3 regions of the Streptomyces sp. NPDC093097 genome follow, and region 3 is predicted to be linked to each of the others. Evidence: riboswitches for the same ligand, from Rfam matches in the RefSeq annotation. Region 3 holds a riboswitch; each other region holds the start of a gene.
The links. A riboswitch is a leader RNA that binds a small molecule or an ion and turns the genes downstream of it on or off. The one in region 3 is predicted to bind magnesium.

Region 1 (5,241 bases), on a different contig from region 3:
TCGACGGCCGCACACCGACCAGGCGCGCCACGTGCCTCCGGCACGGCACGGGATGACCACCGCAGCAGTGACCGATGCGCGACTCAAGGGGACTGGCTGAGATCTCGGAAGGACGTGCGCCTGGCCGCACCCACAGCCTTGATCCGCCGCACTTGCCGGCCAAGCTTGCGTACCCCGTGCTCCAGCAGATCAGCGTCTGTGGGGTGGTCGATATCGGCTTCGATCACCATGATGTCGATGCACGGCTTGCGGCATCGCAGCAGCTTGTCAGCAGCGTGGCGTTGAGCTGCTCGACGGTGTGCATCCGGCTGCGGCATCAGCTTGATCAAGGTGGTCGGGTGCGACCTAGGACGTCAGTGGGATCCGGCAGAACCGCCTCCAGCTCAAGGAGTCCGTCACCTCACGGCACAGCGTCTCGCATCCGAGCTGATAGCGGTGCTTGAGATATAGCAGCCGCACCGGCGTCTCGACCGGGATAGACGGCCGCCCCAGCCTTTCGGCGAGTACTACGCGCTGTGGGGCGACGAACCGCTCGTCGTCCAGATACGCGTCGATAGGCCGGCTATCAGGTGGAGCTGGGATCGTGGGAAGACCCTGGCCTTTGCGTCGTTCCATCGAGCCATGTCGCCGTTCATGGCGAACGGGCTGTGGAGGCGAGCCCGAGGTATGTCCAACGGTTCAGTATCTGGCGGTGAGTCGCCGATATAGGAGCTAGTACGGGAAAGGTGTCAAGGGTGAGGGGAGCGGATCATGGCCGTCATCGATGAGTGGCCGTTGGTGGACAACGTCATCGCCGGGCTCGGCTTCGGTGCCGTCATTGGCCTGGAGCGGCAGTAGCGGGCCAGGATGGCCGGGCTGCGGACGAATGCGCTGGTGGCCGCCGGGTCGGCGCTCTTCGTCCTGTTGTCCAACTACGGCTTCACCCAGGCCACCAGTACCGTCGGCTACGACGGTTCTCGGGTCGCGTCCCAGATCGTCTCCGGTATCGGCTTCCTCGGAGCCGGTGTCATCATCCGGGACGGGTTGAGCGTGCGCGGACTCAACACCGCGGCCACGCTGTGGTGTTCGGCAGCGGTGGGTCCCCTGGCCGGTACGGGTCTGTACGTCCTGGCGGGCCTCGGGACGGTCACCGTGTTGGGCGCCAACCTGCTGCTGCGGCCGCTGGGCCGGCGTTTGGACCGGGAGCCGCGCGGCGGCGCGGAGATCACCACCGACTACTACTTCGAGGCGGTGTGCAGAGAGCAGGAGGAGGCGCACATCAGGGCCCTGATCGTCCAGGCCCTCGCCGGGCCAGGCTTCCAGCTGCACTCGGTGTTCAGCCGCGACGCGCAGGCGGGGAAGGTCACGGTCGCCGCGGAGCTCACCACGGAGCGTCGTGATGACTCCCTTCTGGAAGCTGCCGTCAGCCGGCTGTCGTTGGAGCCTGCGGTCTCCGCGGTGAGCTGGACCGCGATCGGCCACTCGGACGAGAGCGAGGGCGACTTCCCTGCCGACGAGGCGCCCCACCGCCGGTTCCGACGCTTCTTCACCGGCTGGGGACGCGGGGGAGCACCACGGCGGTAGTCGCGTATCGGTGAACGCGTTCGTTGCACGGGCTCACGCGAGCTTTGGGACGTGTCCGACCTGCATGGGGAACGGGGTTTCGTCGGGGCCGTGTTCTGAGATTCGTGCATCGCTCTCGAGTGTCTGCTGCACGATGTGGACGGCCAGCGGGAGTATCAGGCGGGCGAGCAGGCCCGCGCCGGCGGCGTCGGCCGCGCCGGCGAGGAGGGGCCCTGCGTAGGTCAACACCCGCTGCAGGGTGGGGCGGAGCGAGTCGGAGCTGAGGTCGGGTAGGGCGAAGGTGAGGGTGAGGCAGGCGTTGGCAGCGTTCGGCCACGTCAGTTGGATGCGCACGGCGGTCTCCAAGCAGGACGTACCCGGTCGCGGACGGGCGCACGGACCACCGCACGGCGTGCCTGGGAACCCTGCAGGCAGGGTGGCAATGGGGTGGGCGTCGGTGGCGGTGTCAGCGACGGGTGGGTGCTGATGGGTGAGTTGGGCTGGAAGCGGGTTCCGGACTATGCCAGGGACTCAAGCCCCTCACCTCCTCGCGGCCTGGGCACTCGTGGGTGCCTGGTATGGGCCGAGGAGCCTCCGCGACGCGGGAAGGCACCTCTCTCGTCGCGGTTTCAGCACTGCGCGGCGTAATCCTGGCCGAGGTTGGCCGGGTAGCCACTTGGGCGCACCCCTTAATCCGGGGTGAGCTGTCCTGCCCCGGGGCGTCTCTCGACGTTTGGGGTCAGTGGCCTGTGTCCGCGCAGACGCCTCGCCCAACGAGGTGCTGTACGCATCGAGAATCACGAAGGCGCAGGGGTGCTGTCAAGACGCGTTTGGGGAAACTCGGAGCGGCGCAGGTTAACGCCAGTGGGCCGGTTTGAATGGAAACCGTGTCCTTACCTGGAACAGGAGATGTCATGAGTGAGAGCGCCCATATACCGCCTTCGTCCTCGTCGCTGCCGGCCGGAGGGTCCGGCCCGTTGGGAGCGGTGTGGGCGGTGTTGGACCGCGTGCCCGGTGCCCGCCTGGTGAGGGGTGCCGTGAACGGGACGTTGGACGTGGTCGGTTCGGTGTCTCCTCGGGCACGGCGGACCGCGGTGTATGCCGGTGCGGGCCTCCTGGGTGTGGCGGGGCTCGTCGAGTGGCCGGTTGCGGTGGCAGGTGCCGCGGCGGTGTGGCTGACGCAGCAGCGTCCCAAGAACGGTGGGGCGCACGCCGCGCCGACCGGTGAGCGGCAGGGTTCGTCTGTGGTTGCCGCCGCTTCCCCGAAGCGGGCGAAGGGCGCGTCAAAGAGCCCGTCATCCCAGGGGCGGCGGCGCGATGGTGCGGTGCCGATCGACGTCGAAGAGCCCTTGGGCCAGACGGCCGGCTGACGGCCGGACAGTAGTCGTCGGTTGCCCGGCCGTCCCGGGCGCAGTGTCCCTTCTCCGCACCTGGTCATGACGGGTGTGGACGTCTCATGAGAGTAGGACAGTGGTTCTGCGTTTGTTAACCGGCTTACCCGTGGCCGGTCTTGGGCCCGTACTCGCCCTTCCGGGACGGGCCGTGGCTCGTCTGGCTGAACCGGTCGACGTGCTGAGGCGCGGGACGGCCGAGCTGGCGTCGGCCGGTGTGCGCACTGCGGCGGACGGAGCGGCCGAGGCATCGGCGACGGCTGTGCGCGTGGCGCGGGTGGCCCGTAGCGCGCTTGTTCCCAGCGATGGTCGCTGGCGCGCCGGCAGCCGGCTCCAACTGCCGTTGCAGCCGCGCCCCGAAGCCACCGCCGCGCTGACGCTGGAGGAGGCCGCGCAGAAGGTAGCGGCCGCCTTGCTGGAGCAGCCTGACGTGCTTCTCGCCTACTGGGACAGCGGTCTGTCCCGGTTGGTGGTGCGGGTGACGGAGGAGGGTGTGGTCGGCGCGGTGGAGCGCCGGGCGAAGGAGTTGGCCACCCGGTACGGGCTGGAGGACTCCGGTGGCAGCGACGAGCTCTGCCTGGTGCATCCGGGAGGCGTCGGTGAGGTGCGGGCCGCGGCTGTCATCCTGGCCTGTGACGCGGCGGGAATCGCCACGGCGCTGACGGCGCAGGTGATGCGGTTGCAGAAGTCGCCGCGGCTGGTCACCGCGGCGGTGACGTTGCTGCGGGAGGACTCCCGGGTGCGGGGGCTGCTGCGCCGCCGGCTCGGCGCGACCGGCACGGACCTGGTCTTGGCCGCGGTCAACGCCACCTCACACGGCCTGGGTCAGTCGCCGACCGCGCTCGTGCTGGACGGTGCCGTGCGAACAGGCCAGTTGGTGGAGGCGTTGGCCCGGGCTGCTGCGTTCGACGCCGCGCACGACAGCCTGTGCACTCCGGACCGGGCGAGCCTGTCCGGATCCGGGCTGCCCAGGCCAGGACTGCGACGGAATCCGGGCGAGGAGTACGCCGACACCGCGGTCACCGGCAGCCTGGTGGGGGCGGCCGCGACGCTGGTGTTCACCCGTAGCCTGGCCGGTGCCGCGGAAGCGGTCCTGGCCGGGTCGCCCAAGGCGGCACGCTACGGCCCGGCGGTCTTCACGGCCGCTCTGGGCAGCGCCCTGGCCCAGGGCGACGTGCTGGTCCGCAGCGTTGAACGGCTGTGCCAACTGGAGCTCGTGGACACAGTCGTTCTCCACCCCAGCGCGCTGCGCGGGCGGCGGCGGGTGGTCCTCGATGTCGACCCGGGCCCGTCTTCGTGGGACCACGACCGGCTCTGGCACGCCGCGACCGCGGCACTGCGCGGCGCCGAGTCAGCAGCGGACGACGTCAACTCTGCGGCACTGAGCCTGCGTTTGACGTCCGACCGCGAATCACCGGACGCCGCTTCGATGGTCGCGTCCGCGGGCGGGGAGGACGTCGGCACGGTGCTCGTCGGGTGGGAGCTCGACCCGCTCGCCGAGGCAGTGCTGGACGCCGCCCGCCGGGCCGGTCTGAACGTCGTGATGGTGGATGACCCCTCGCTCGGCGACTTCGCCGCGCTGGCGGACACCGTCGTCGCCCCCGAGCGGCCGCTGGCGGAGGTCGTGCGCGAGCTCCAGCAGGACGGCAGCGTGGTGGCAACCCTGACGCGGATCGGCCACGAGGACACCAAAAGCCATGAGGTGCTTGAGGGGCTGCTGGCCGGTGACCTCGCCGTGTCCGTCACCGACGAGCGCAGCGCCGTGGTCTGGGGTGCCGACGTCCTTGCGATGAACGGCCTTGAGGGGGTGTGGCGGTTGCTGGCAGCCGTGCCCGCCGCACGGGCCGTAAGCGCTCGCTCCAAGGTACTCGCCCAGTCGGGGGCAGCGTTGTCCGGTCTCTTGGTGGTCACGGGAGGCTCGCCCGCCCGCCGTCTGCTGCTCCCGGCCGGGGTCCGGCTCAGCCCCGTCAACGCCGCTGCCGGCGCCGCCCTGTACTCGGGGTGGAGAGCCGCCTACGGTGTGATCAGCCGCCAAGTGCCCCGCCCGGGACCCCGCGTGCCCTGGCACGCCCTGCAACCCGACGAGGCGCTCTCCCGCCTCGCCAACACCCCCCGGAGCACACCCACCGTGCTGGCCAGGCTGCGCACACGCACGGACGCCGCAACCCAACTGCCACTCTTCGCCCCGGCACGCATGACAATGTCCTTGGTCACGGCCGTGCGCGCGGAACTTGATGACCCGCTCACCCCCGTACTCGCGGTCGGCGCGGCGGCCTCGGCCGTTCTCGGCTCCAGCGTGGATGCGCTC
Region 2 (5,241 bases), on a different contig from region 3:
CGGCAGGTCGGGGAACTCCACGGTGCCGTCGGGGTGGACGAGCGCCGGAGGAGGATGGCCGGCCCGGGCCATGTCGCAGCGCCGGGTGACCGGATCGTAGATCGCGTACAGGCAGGTGGCGCCGGTGATGGCGGTGCCGCTGCCGGTGTCCGCCTCCTCCTGGTCGATCTGGTCGACGAGGTCGTTGAGGTGGCCGAGGAGCTCGTCCGGTGTCAGGTCGAGGGTGGAGAAGGTGTGCACCGCCGTGCGGAGCCGGCCCATGGTGGCCGCGGCGTGCAGCCCGTGGCCGACGACGTCACCGACCACGAGCGCCACCCGGCTCCCGGACAGCGGGATCAGGTCGAACCAGTCACCGCTCACCCCCGACTGGGCCGGCAGATAGCGGTGGGCCACCTCCATCGCGCTCTGCTCGGGCAGCGTGCGTGGGAGCAGACTGCGTTGCAGGGTCACCGCCAGCGCGTGCTCCCGGGTGTACCGCCGGGCGTTGTCGATGCTCAGCGCGGCGCGCGCCACCAGCTCCTCGGCCAGCGACAGGTCCTCGTCGTCGAACGGCTCGGGCTTCTGCGCGCGCCAGAAGTTGGCCACGCCCAGGATGATGCCGCGGGCCTTGAGCGGCGTGATGATCAGCGAGTGGATGCCGTACGCCAGGATGCCCTCGGCGCCCTCGGGGTCGGGCAACCGCCAGGCACGGGTCGCCGCCAGGTCGGGCACGACCTCCGAGCGGCCGCTGACCATGCCGCGTGCCTGGGGCGTGGCCTCCACCCACGTGATCGGCGTACCGGGCGGGAAGAACGCGAGGCCCTCGCGGATGCCGTGCACCGCGGAGCGGACCATCTGGTGGGCGCCGCCCCCGGCCGGCTCGTCGCCGTGCAGGACGGGCGCCGCCAGGTCGACGGTGACGAAGTCGGCGAACCGCGGCACCGCGACCTCGGCGAGCTCCTCGGCGGTGCGCGTGACGTCGAGGGTGGTGCCGACGCTCACCCCGGCCTCGTAGAGCAGGCCCAGGCGCTCGCGGGCGCTCTCCGCCCGCCCGGAGAGCAGCCGCAGCTCCGTGGAGTCGCGGATGGTCGCGACCGTCCCCATGCCGGGGGCGTCGGGGTCGGTGGGCCGCTGGTTCACCGCCAGGAGCCGGCCGCCGGCCTGGTGGATCTCGTCGGTGGCGCTGCGGCCCGAGGACAGCAGCTCGGCCAGGCCCGGGGCGAGGTCGGGCAGCTGGGACACCTGGCGTCCCTCGGCGTCCCCGGGCAGGGCGAGCAGCCGTGCGGCCTCGTCGTTGACCAGCAGCAGACGGCCGTCGCCGTCGACGATGACCACGCCCTCCCGGACGGCGTGCAGCACCGCGTCGTGGTGTTCGTACATGCGGCTCATCTCGACCGGCCCCAGCCCGTGGGTCTGGCGCCGCAGCCTGGTGGTGATCACCCCGGTGGCGGCGGTGGCGAGCGCCAGCGTCGCGCCGCTGATCCCGAAGATCACCGGGAGATGGCCGGCGATGGCGCGGCTGACGCTCGCCACCTTCATCCCCGCGGACACCAGGCCCACCACCGAGCCGTGCGGATCGGTGACCGGGACCACGGCCTGCACCTCGTGGCCGAGCGGGCCGGTCACGTTCTCGATCTGCACCCGGCCGGCCAGCGCGGGACCGATGTTGCCGATGAACTGCTTGCCGATCTGCCCGGGCTGCGGGTGCGTGTACCGGACGCCATGGGTGTCGAGCACGACGATGAAGTCGACGCCCGCGCGGTTCCGGGCCGCCTCGGTGAGGGGCTGCAGCTCCTTCGCCGGATCGGGGGACCGCAGCGCGGCCGTGAGCCCGGGGGAGTGGGCGAAGGTCTCCGCGACGGCCACCGAGCGGCTGCGGGCCGCCTGCTCGGCGTCGTGCCGCGAGGTCAGCAGCAGCGCCGCCAGAGCGACCAGGACGATCAGCAGTCCCACGGTGAGCTGGAGCAGGAAGACTTGCCCCGCGACGCTCTGCGGGCGTCGTTCGGTCAGTGACCGTCCTCTTGTGCGCCGGTAGCGGCCGGACCCTGCGGCCATGCTGCTATTTCTAACACTCCCCGGGCGGGCCTGCCGCCCTGCTTGCCCCGTGCGGGCGCCTTCCGGCCGGCCCGCCTGCCGACGGGGCGAGCCCGCCCGTGGACGGACACCGGGCGGCCCACTACCCACAGTGACCGGGCGGCCCTTCGTGCTGAGCGCGCTCCGTCGCGTCGCGCCCGCCGGACGCCCGGGGCCGCGGCCGGTGCGGGGTGCCTGGCCGTGGCGGGCCCGCGCGGCGAGGCCGGCGGCCCGTGCGGGGGAGGGGAGCGGGCGGCTCGGGCCCGTTCCGTGGAGGCGTGGGCCCCGCCGGGGGCTCCCGGCGCATGACGGCGTGCCAGGAAACGACGATCAACTCCCGGACAATGAGGGGCAGTTGACCTGCGTGGAGGTCCAACCGTGCGGTGTGCGCGCCGGGTTCGTCGGTGTGTGCCGGCGTCAAGGTTCGGTCAAGTACTTGCGTCGATGCGCAAGTAGGTCGGTATGCTGCTGGACGTTCGAGAAATTCGAAGGCACCTCGTTCGGTGAGGCGTCTGCACGGACACAGGCCACTGACCCCACGACGTCGAGAGACGCCCAGGTTCAGGACAGGTCTCCCCGGATTAAGGGGTGACCCCAAGTGGCTGCCCCGGCAAGGGGATTACGCCGTGGAGTGCCAAAGCTCTGACGAGTTGGGGTGAGCCGGCCCATGCGGCCGGTCCGCTCCTTGACGTGTCCGTCATGGCGCCCTTGGCGCCCCGGCCGTGAGGAGGCGAGAGACATGGACGGCCATTGCAGTAGTCCGGGCCACAGTCGGCCCCGCATCCGCATGTCCTCGTTGACCTCCGGCACGCGATAACACCCCTCTTCCCCGCGCCCGCTTCCGCGCCCCGTAGCAGTCCGCACCGGTGCGGCTCCATGCCGCCCGGGCGCGGGCCGCCCGCCCGCGGAACGGTGCTGCCGCGTGCCCCGAACCTCCCCCAGACCGGGGGACCGGGAGGCTGTCATGACCGATCTGTCCACCACCACCGCCCCGCCCGCCCCGAAGCCCGCCTCCGCGGTCCTCGACGACGCGCACGTCGGCGACATCCGCGGTGCGCTCGGCACCATCAGGCACGACGACACCGCGCCCCGCCGCGGCCTGTCCGCCAAGCTCAAGACCCTGCTCGCGATCGTCGGCCCGGGCCTGATCGTGATGGTCGGCGACAACGACGCCGGCGCCTTCGGCACCTACACACAGGCCGGCCAGAACTACGGCACCAGCCTGCTGTGGACGCTGCTGCTGCTCGTGCCGGTGCTCTACGTCAACCAGGAGATGGTGCTCCGGCTGGGCGCCGTCACCGGGGTCGGGCACGCCCGGCTGATCCTGGAGCGGTTCGGGAAGTTCTGGGGCGCGTTCTCGGTCATCGACCTGTTCCTCCTCAACGCCCTCACCATCGTCACCGAGTTCATCGGCATCACCCTGGCGGTCGGCTACCTCGGGCTGCCGAAGGTGCCGAGCGTGCTGCTGGCGGCGGTGATCGTGGTGCTGGCCGCGTCGACCGGCTCGTTCCGCCGGTTCGAACGCACCGCCATCGCCCTGTGCGCCGGATCGCTGCTGCTGGTGCCGATCTACTTCCTGGTGCACCCGCCGGCCGCGCAGATGGCGCACGACTTCGTCGTCCCGGGCCTGCCGCAGCACTCCCAGCTCTCGGACGTGATGCTGCTGATCATCGCCATCGTGGGGACCACCGTCGCCCCGTGGCAGCTGTTCTTCCAGCAGTCCTACGTCATCGACAAGCGCATCACCCCGCGCTTCATGGGCTACGAGAAGGCCGACCTGTGGTTGGGTATCGTGGTGGTGGTGGTCGGCGCCGCCGCGATGATGGGCTTCTGCGCCGCCGCGTTCGCCGGGCACGGCGAGTTCGGCCACTTCACCGACGCCGAGGACGTGGCCGCCGGCCTCACGAAGTACGCCGGCCGCACCGCCGGGGTGCTGTTCGCCATCGCGCTGCTGGACGCCTCCATCATCGGCGCCTCCGCCGTCTCCCTGTCCACCGCCTACGCCATCGGCGACGTGATGGGCCTGAAGCACTCGCTGCACCGGGGCGTGCGGAGCGCCAAGGGCTTCTACGCCGTCTTCGCCGGGCTCATCCTGGCCGCCGCGGTCATCGTGGTCATCCCCGGCTCCCCGCTCGGCCTGCTCACCGAGGGCGTCCAGACCCTGGCCGGGGTGCTGCTGCCCTCCGCCTCGGTCTTCCTGCTGCTGCTCTGCAACGACAAGGCGGTACTCGGCCCGTGGGTCAACGGGCGGGCGATGAACGCCTTCACGTCCGTCGTCGTGGCCGTCCTGGTCGCCCTGTCCATCATCCTGACCGCCGCCGTGCTCTTCCCCCACATCAGCTCGGACGCGATCCTGGACATCATGGGCGTCTGCGGCGTCGCCGGCATCCTCGCCCTCGGTTACGCCGAGGCCCGCCGGCGCCGCAAGGGCTGGGCCCTGGCCACGCCCGTGGACCGCACGGGCAAGGAGGACTGGCGGATGCCGCCGCTCGACCACCTGCCCAAGCCGATCCTCTCCACCGGACGCAAGGTGGGCCTCACCGCCCTGCGGACCTACCTGCTGGCCGCCATGGTCCTGGTCGCCGTCCGCATCGTCCAACTCGCCCTGGGGCACTGAGCGCCACGGACCGCCTCCGGGGCGGCGCGCCCACCGACCGCCGCCCCGGAGGCCAGTCATCCGCACGGAGGTGAGTGCGTCATGTCCGTACTGTCCGCGATCCACATCCGTCCGCTGCGGCCGTCCGCGGGACCGGCCCTGCGGACCGTCCTGCGCGAAGTCGTCGCGCGCATCGCCCGGGGCGCCGCCGACAGTCCCGCGCTGCACGCGGTGGCGACGCCGCCCGTCCGTCGGCAGGCGGCGCGGCGCACTCCCCGGCGGCCGCGCGCCCACTGGCACACCGTCACCGATCCCGACGGGCGGCGCCGACTGGAGGCCCGGTGGCGGCCCGAGGCGTGACCGGCACCGGACACCGGCACCGGACACCGGCATCCGGCAGCGCGGACAGAGGTCTTCCGGCCCGTGCTGTCTGCGGGCGCCAGTCGTTAAACTCCCTTCATGGATGCCCAAGTCCCACCCGATGCCGACCAGAGATCCGAGCAGGCCGTCGCCGTGCTGAAGGCCGTCGCCGACACCACGCGTTTCCGGGTGCTGTGGGCGCTGACCCAACGCGAGTACGCGGTGGGGCAGTT
Region 3 (5,241 bases):
CGCGGCCGCCACCCGGCAGGCGCCCGGCGGTCTCAGCGCCCTGGCCTGGATGGTCACCGATGCGGACACCGGCACCGTGCTGGCCGCCAAGAACCCGCACCGCAGACTCGCCCCGGCCAGCACCCTCAAGACCCTCTTCGCCGTCACCGTGCTGCCCAAGTTCCCCGCCGACCGCGTACGCGAGGTCAGCGCCGGCGACCTCGCCGGCCTCGGCGCCGGCAGCAGCGTCGTCGGCGTCCACGAGGGCGGCCGCTACACCGTCGCCGATCTCTGGCGCGGCGTCTTCCTGCGCTCCGGCAACGACGCGGTGCACGTCCTCGCCGCCATGAACGGCGGCTGGTCGGCCACCGCCCGGGAGATGCAGCAGACCGCCAACCGGCTCGGCGCCCGCAACACCACGGTCAAGTCCCCGGACGGCTACGACACCCCCGGCCAGGTGTCGTCCGCCGCCGACCTGACGGCCTTCGCCCGCGCCGGCCTCGCCGACGAGCAGTTCGCCCGCTACTGCTCCACCCTCCGCGCCAGGTTCCCCGAGGGCGGCGCTGACAGCGTCCAGATCGAGAACACCAACCGGCTGCTGGTCGGCTCGCACGGCATGGCCCGCTACCCCGGGATGATCGGCGTCAAGAACGGCTACACCAGCAAGGCCGGCAACACCCTCATCGCCGCCGCCCGCCGCAACGGCCACACCCTCATCGCCACTGTGCTCAACCCTCAATCGGGCGAGACCAACGGCGTCTACAAGGAGGCCGGCTCGCTGTTGGACTGGGGCTTCGACCATGTCAACCACCCCAGCCCGGTCGCCGACGACACCGGCCCCGCTGAAGACACGCCCTAGCAGGCACCGGCCGGCCTCGCCGGCAAGCCGCCGGCACTTCGCGGTGCGTGTCCTACGGCTCTGCTCAGGCCAGAAGATTGCCGAGGAACAGGTAGGCGAAGCCGAAGTAGACGAACACGCCGATCAGGTCCATCACCGAGGTGATCAACGGTGCGCTGAGCGTGGCGGGGTCGGTGCCGATGCGGCGCGCGACAAAGGGGAGGAGGCCACCGATGACGCCGCCCAGGACGGTGCACACCAGCATGCTCAGGCCGACGGTGGCGAGGACGCCTGCGTCAAGTCCTCCCTTGGCGAAGTAGGCGAGGGCCACCTCCAGTATGGCGATCACCGCTCCGAGCCCCGCAGCCACACCGAGCTCTCGCCTCGTCACGAACCAGATGTCCCGCCACCCCGGGCGCAGTTGGCCCAGCGCCATGGAGCGGAGGACGAGAGTGGCGGCCTGGCTCCCGGTGTTGCCGCCCATGTCGACGATGGGGGCGATGAAGGCCGCCAGGACGATGACCTCTTGGAGCATGTCCTCCTGAGCTGCGACGAAGGTGCTGGTGACCAGGCCGAACACGGTGAGGATGCCGAGCCAGAACACCCGGACACCGAAGATCCGGCGCAGCGGTGACGCGCGCAGGTCGAGGTCGGGCCCGCCCAGGGCGGAGGTGCCGCCGTAGCGGGCGAGTTGGGTGGCGTCCTGCTCGTGGTCGATGTCCATGGCGTCGTCCACGGTGACGATGCCGATCATGCGGTTGTCCTCGTTGAGCACGGGGACGGCCAGCAGGTCGTACCGGCGGATGCACTCGGCGGCCTTCTCGTCAGGGTCGTCGGCGTGCACGGTGACGGGGTCGGGGCGCATCAGCTGGTCGACCGAGGCGTTGTCGGCAGCCAGGACGAGGTCACGCAGGGAGACGGTGCCGCGCAGATGGCCCGTGCCATCGAGGACGTAGACCACGTAGATGGTCTCCTTGTCCGGTGCCGTGGCGCGGACCGCGCGCAGGGCGTTGGCCACGGTCGTGCCCGCGGGGACGGTGGCGTACTGGGAGGTGACGGCCGCGCCCGCGGTGCCTTCCGGATAGCGCGCGAGGTGCAGCATGTCGTCGCGTTCGGCCTGGGCCAGGGACGGCAGCAGCCGGCGCTGTCCGTCCGGGCTGAGCCGGTTGTACAGGTCGGCCCGCTCGTCGGAGGGCAGCGCGGACACCAGCGGCACCACCGCGGCAGGCGGCATCTCGGCCAGGACGGCGTCCTGCTGCACGTCCGGAAGTTCAACGAACAGGCGGGCCTGGGCCTTGGCCGGAACCGGTGCCAGGAGGGCGGCCACCTGCTTCGGTGGGCTGTCGCGCAGGGCGTCGGCGACGTCGGCCGGCGGCGCGCTGCGCATCAGCCTTGCGAACGCGTCGGCATCGGGCCGGTCGAGTAGGGCACGGGCGTGGAAGACTATGTCCTCGCGGTTCATGAAAAGACCTTTTTCGAAATCATCCGCAGGGGCACCGAGCGAAATGGCGACATGCTCGGCCTACGTGTGGAGACGACTGCCATGTAGCGGGCAGCGCGGAAACCGGGAAGTGCCCGGTCAGAATTCTCGGCAGCCTCGACGGACTGCCGAGAACGGGTACCGGCGAGCGGTGATCAGCAGCTGGCCACAGGTGACGGCGTACTGGCGTAAGGCGAATCACCGCTCTGGGAACTGGCGGAGCCTTTTCGCATGTCGTCACCTCCTGCTGCTCAAGGCGCACGGGGGCGCCGCGGAAACACACGCGGAGGCGGATAGGGGCCCTCGTATGGAGCCCTGGCACCTCTCTCGACAGAGCTTTGGCACTGCACGGCGTGCCCGCTTTGCGGGAGCCACTTGGGCTCAACCCTTAGACCGGGAAGAGCTGTCCTGAACCGGGGCGTCTTTCGACGTTTGGGGTCAGTGGCCTATGTCCGTGCAGACGCCTCACCTAGCGAGGTGCATGCGTAAGGGACGCTACAAAGCGCGCAAGGAATCAGTCAAGTCCTCACCAAGATTAATGTGATCGAGGTGCGGAAATTCCGGTGGTCACAGGCGTGGCGTCACCGCCATCGGGGCTGGTGAGGCCGGGTGCCGGGGTGCCCGGGTAGCCGGGTCCGGCCCCTGGAATCAAATACAGCTCACCCTCGCGTGGCCCCGTCGGCGGTTTCGTCACTCGATTCCGTCGGCGGACGGGCGGACGTGACCCGAAGGCTTGGTCTTAAGTCCCCGAATAGACAGGACGAAAGTCCCTACTGACCTCCCGGGACAGAACTGAGACTTATCCAAACCTTTACCTCACCCGCGTGGATCCTTAAGTCCGCTCTCGCAGGAGGCCCTTCCCCATGCAGCATGAAACCGCGCCCAGTGTGCTGGCCTCCGGTGGGGGGCTGTCGGGCATAGAGGACGCCGTGAACCACGTCGTCCAGCCGGTCACTGATCTGGTCCACAAAGTCATCTTCTACGAGGTGGATATCGCCGGTGCCGGTATCCCTCTCATCGTGCTGTGGCTGCTGGTGGGAGGCGTGGTCTTCACCGCCTACCTCGGTGCGATCCAGTTCCGCGGCTTCAAGACCGCCTATGAGATCGTCAAACGGAGCGGCAAGGGCGCGGATGCCGACGCGCCCGGCGAAGTGACCCAGTTCCAGGCGCTGATGGCCGCGTGCGCCGGCACTGTCGGGCTCGGCAACATCGCCGGTGTCGCAGTGGCGGTGACCGTGGGCGGGCCCGGTGCCACCTTCTGGATGATCGTGTGCGGACTGCTCGGCATGGCGCTCAAGTTCGCTGAATGCACCCTGGGCGTGAAATACCGCGTCGTGCACGAGGACGGCAGTGTCTCCGGCGGACCCATGCACTACTTGCGCCGAGGTCTGGCCGACCGCGGGTATGCGGGCCTGGGCCGGGTGATGGCTGCCGTGTTCGCGCCGATCATCATCGTGTTCGGTCTGGCCGGCGGCAACATGTTCCAGGTGAACCAGACCCTCGCGCAGTTGCGCTCCGTGACCGGCGGCGAGGACGGTGTGCTCGGCAGCCCCGGTGCGGGGCTGGGTATCGGCCTGGCTATCGCCGCGGTCATCGGTCTGATTCTGCTGGGCGGCGCCAAACGGCTGGGAGCGGTGGTCGGCAAACTGGTCCCGGTCATGGCGATCGTGTACGTGGCGGGCTGCCTGGTGGTACTCGCCGCGAACGCGGGGGCCATGCCCGGTGCCGTCAGGCTCATCGTCACGGATGCCTTCAGCATGGAGGCGGGCGCCGGCGGCCTGATCGGCATCATGGTGGTGGGATTCACCCGCGCCGCCTTCTCCAACGAGGCCGGCCTGGGCTCGGCCCCGATCGTTCAGGCCGCCGCCAAGACCCGGCATCCCGCCTCCGGCGGCCTGGTCTCGATGCTCGGCCCGTTCATCGACACCGTCATCGTGTGCACGATGACCGCTCTGGCCATCATCGTCGCCAACCCCCCGATGTACGCCGAAGCGCGGAAATCAGGCAAGGCCGAGGGGGTGGAGCTGACCTCGGCGGCATTCGAGACGGTCATGCCCTGGTTCCCCTACGTGTTGACCGTCGCCGTGATCTTGTTCGCCCTGTCCACCACCGTCACCTGGTCCTACTACGGGCAAAAGTGCTGGGAGGGCATGTTCGGCCGCAGCCGGCGCAGCGACCTCACCTTCAAGGCCGTGACCATCGGTTGCGTGGTCCTCGGCTCGATCCTCACCCTGGGCGCGGTCCTGGACCTGGCAGACGGCCTGCTGTTCATTCTGGCCCTGATCAACATCCTTGCGCTGTACCTGATGGCTCCGGTTGTCAAGAAGGAGCTCAAGGACTACCTGCGACACCGCAAGCAGGTCGATGCCCGCGAATCCGCGTCCGCCGCCGAACAGCTCGACAAGGACGAGGAGTTGGGCCGGGTCTGACCAGGCAATCGGGGCGCTGAGGGAATTTCAACCTGATGTGCCCGGCCAGTGGGCGCTCAAAGTTGAGCATCCTCACCTCACGGAGGGCCAGGGGGAATCGTGGCGTCGGCCGCGGCATGGCATCCTCGTCGGTTGTGACTTCGACGAGGATGCCTGCCGGCCGCGACTACCCCAACTGCACCTCGTAGAAGCACAGATGGTCCTTGATCTCGGCGACCGCGGCATGCGGGTCGGGGTAGGCCCAGGCGATGTCCTCAGGGCCTTGTTCGAGGGACCAGTAGGAGGCGGTGCCCTTGAACGGGCAGACCGTGTGTGTCTGCGACGGGGTCAGCAGATCGGTGCGGACGTCCTCCGGCGGCAGGTAGTAACGCACCGGGTAGCCGGTCTCGAAGAGCAGCAGCGGCCGCCGGCTCTCGGCCAGCACCTGCCCGTCGACCACGACCCGGACGGTCTCGGTACCGGGCTTGACCTCAATGCGGTGACCTTGTGTGGACATCACCCTGATCTCCGTTCGT

Region 1: another riboswitch for magnesium. It lies ahead of ACIQE0_RS10545 (hypothetical protein); the one in region 3 lies ahead of mgtE (magnesium transporter).
Region 2: another riboswitch for magnesium. It lies ahead of ACIQE0_RS15540 (NRAMP family divalent metal transporter); the one in region 3 lies ahead of mgtE (magnesium transporter).

What each region holds. Positions count from the first base shown of each region.
Region 1 covers NZ_JBIVOW010000005.1:102,206-107,446, forward strand. Annotated here, with positions in the region: partial or broken gene ACIQE0_RS10535 (transposase) at 90-558, opposite strand; gene ACIQE0_RS10540 (MgtC/SapB family protein) at 847-1,563, shown strand; gene ACIQE0_RS10545 (hypothetical protein) at 1,597-1,896, opposite strand; M-box (ykoK) riboswitch at 2,149-2,327, opposite strand; gene ACIQE0_RS10550 (HAD-IC family P-type ATPase) at 3,013-5,241, shown strand, end outside.
Region 2 covers NZ_JBIVOW010000007.1:326,146-331,386, forward strand. Annotated here, with positions in the region: gene ACIQE0_RS15535 (SpoIIE family protein phosphatase) at 1-2,034, opposite strand, end outside; M-box (ykoK) riboswitch at 2,541-2,714, shown strand; gene ACIQE0_RS15540 (NRAMP family divalent metal transporter) at 3,017-4,669, shown strand; gene ACIQE0_RS15545 (hypothetical protein) at 4,751-5,008, shown strand; gene ACIQE0_RS15550 (ArsR/SmtB family transcription factor) at 5,108-5,241, shown strand, end outside.
Region 3 covers NZ_JBIVOW010000001.1:317,086-322,326, forward strand. Annotated here, with positions in the region: gene ACIQE0_RS01280 (D-alanyl-D-alanine carboxypeptidase family protein) at 1-838, shown strand, start outside; gene mgtE (magnesium transporter) at 903-2,279, opposite strand; M-box (ykoK) riboswitch at 2,613-2,781, opposite strand; gene ACIQE0_RS01290 (alanine/glycine:cation symporter family protein) at 3,161-4,726, shown strand; gene ACIQE0_RS01295 (DUF427 domain-containing protein) at 4,893-5,222, opposite strand.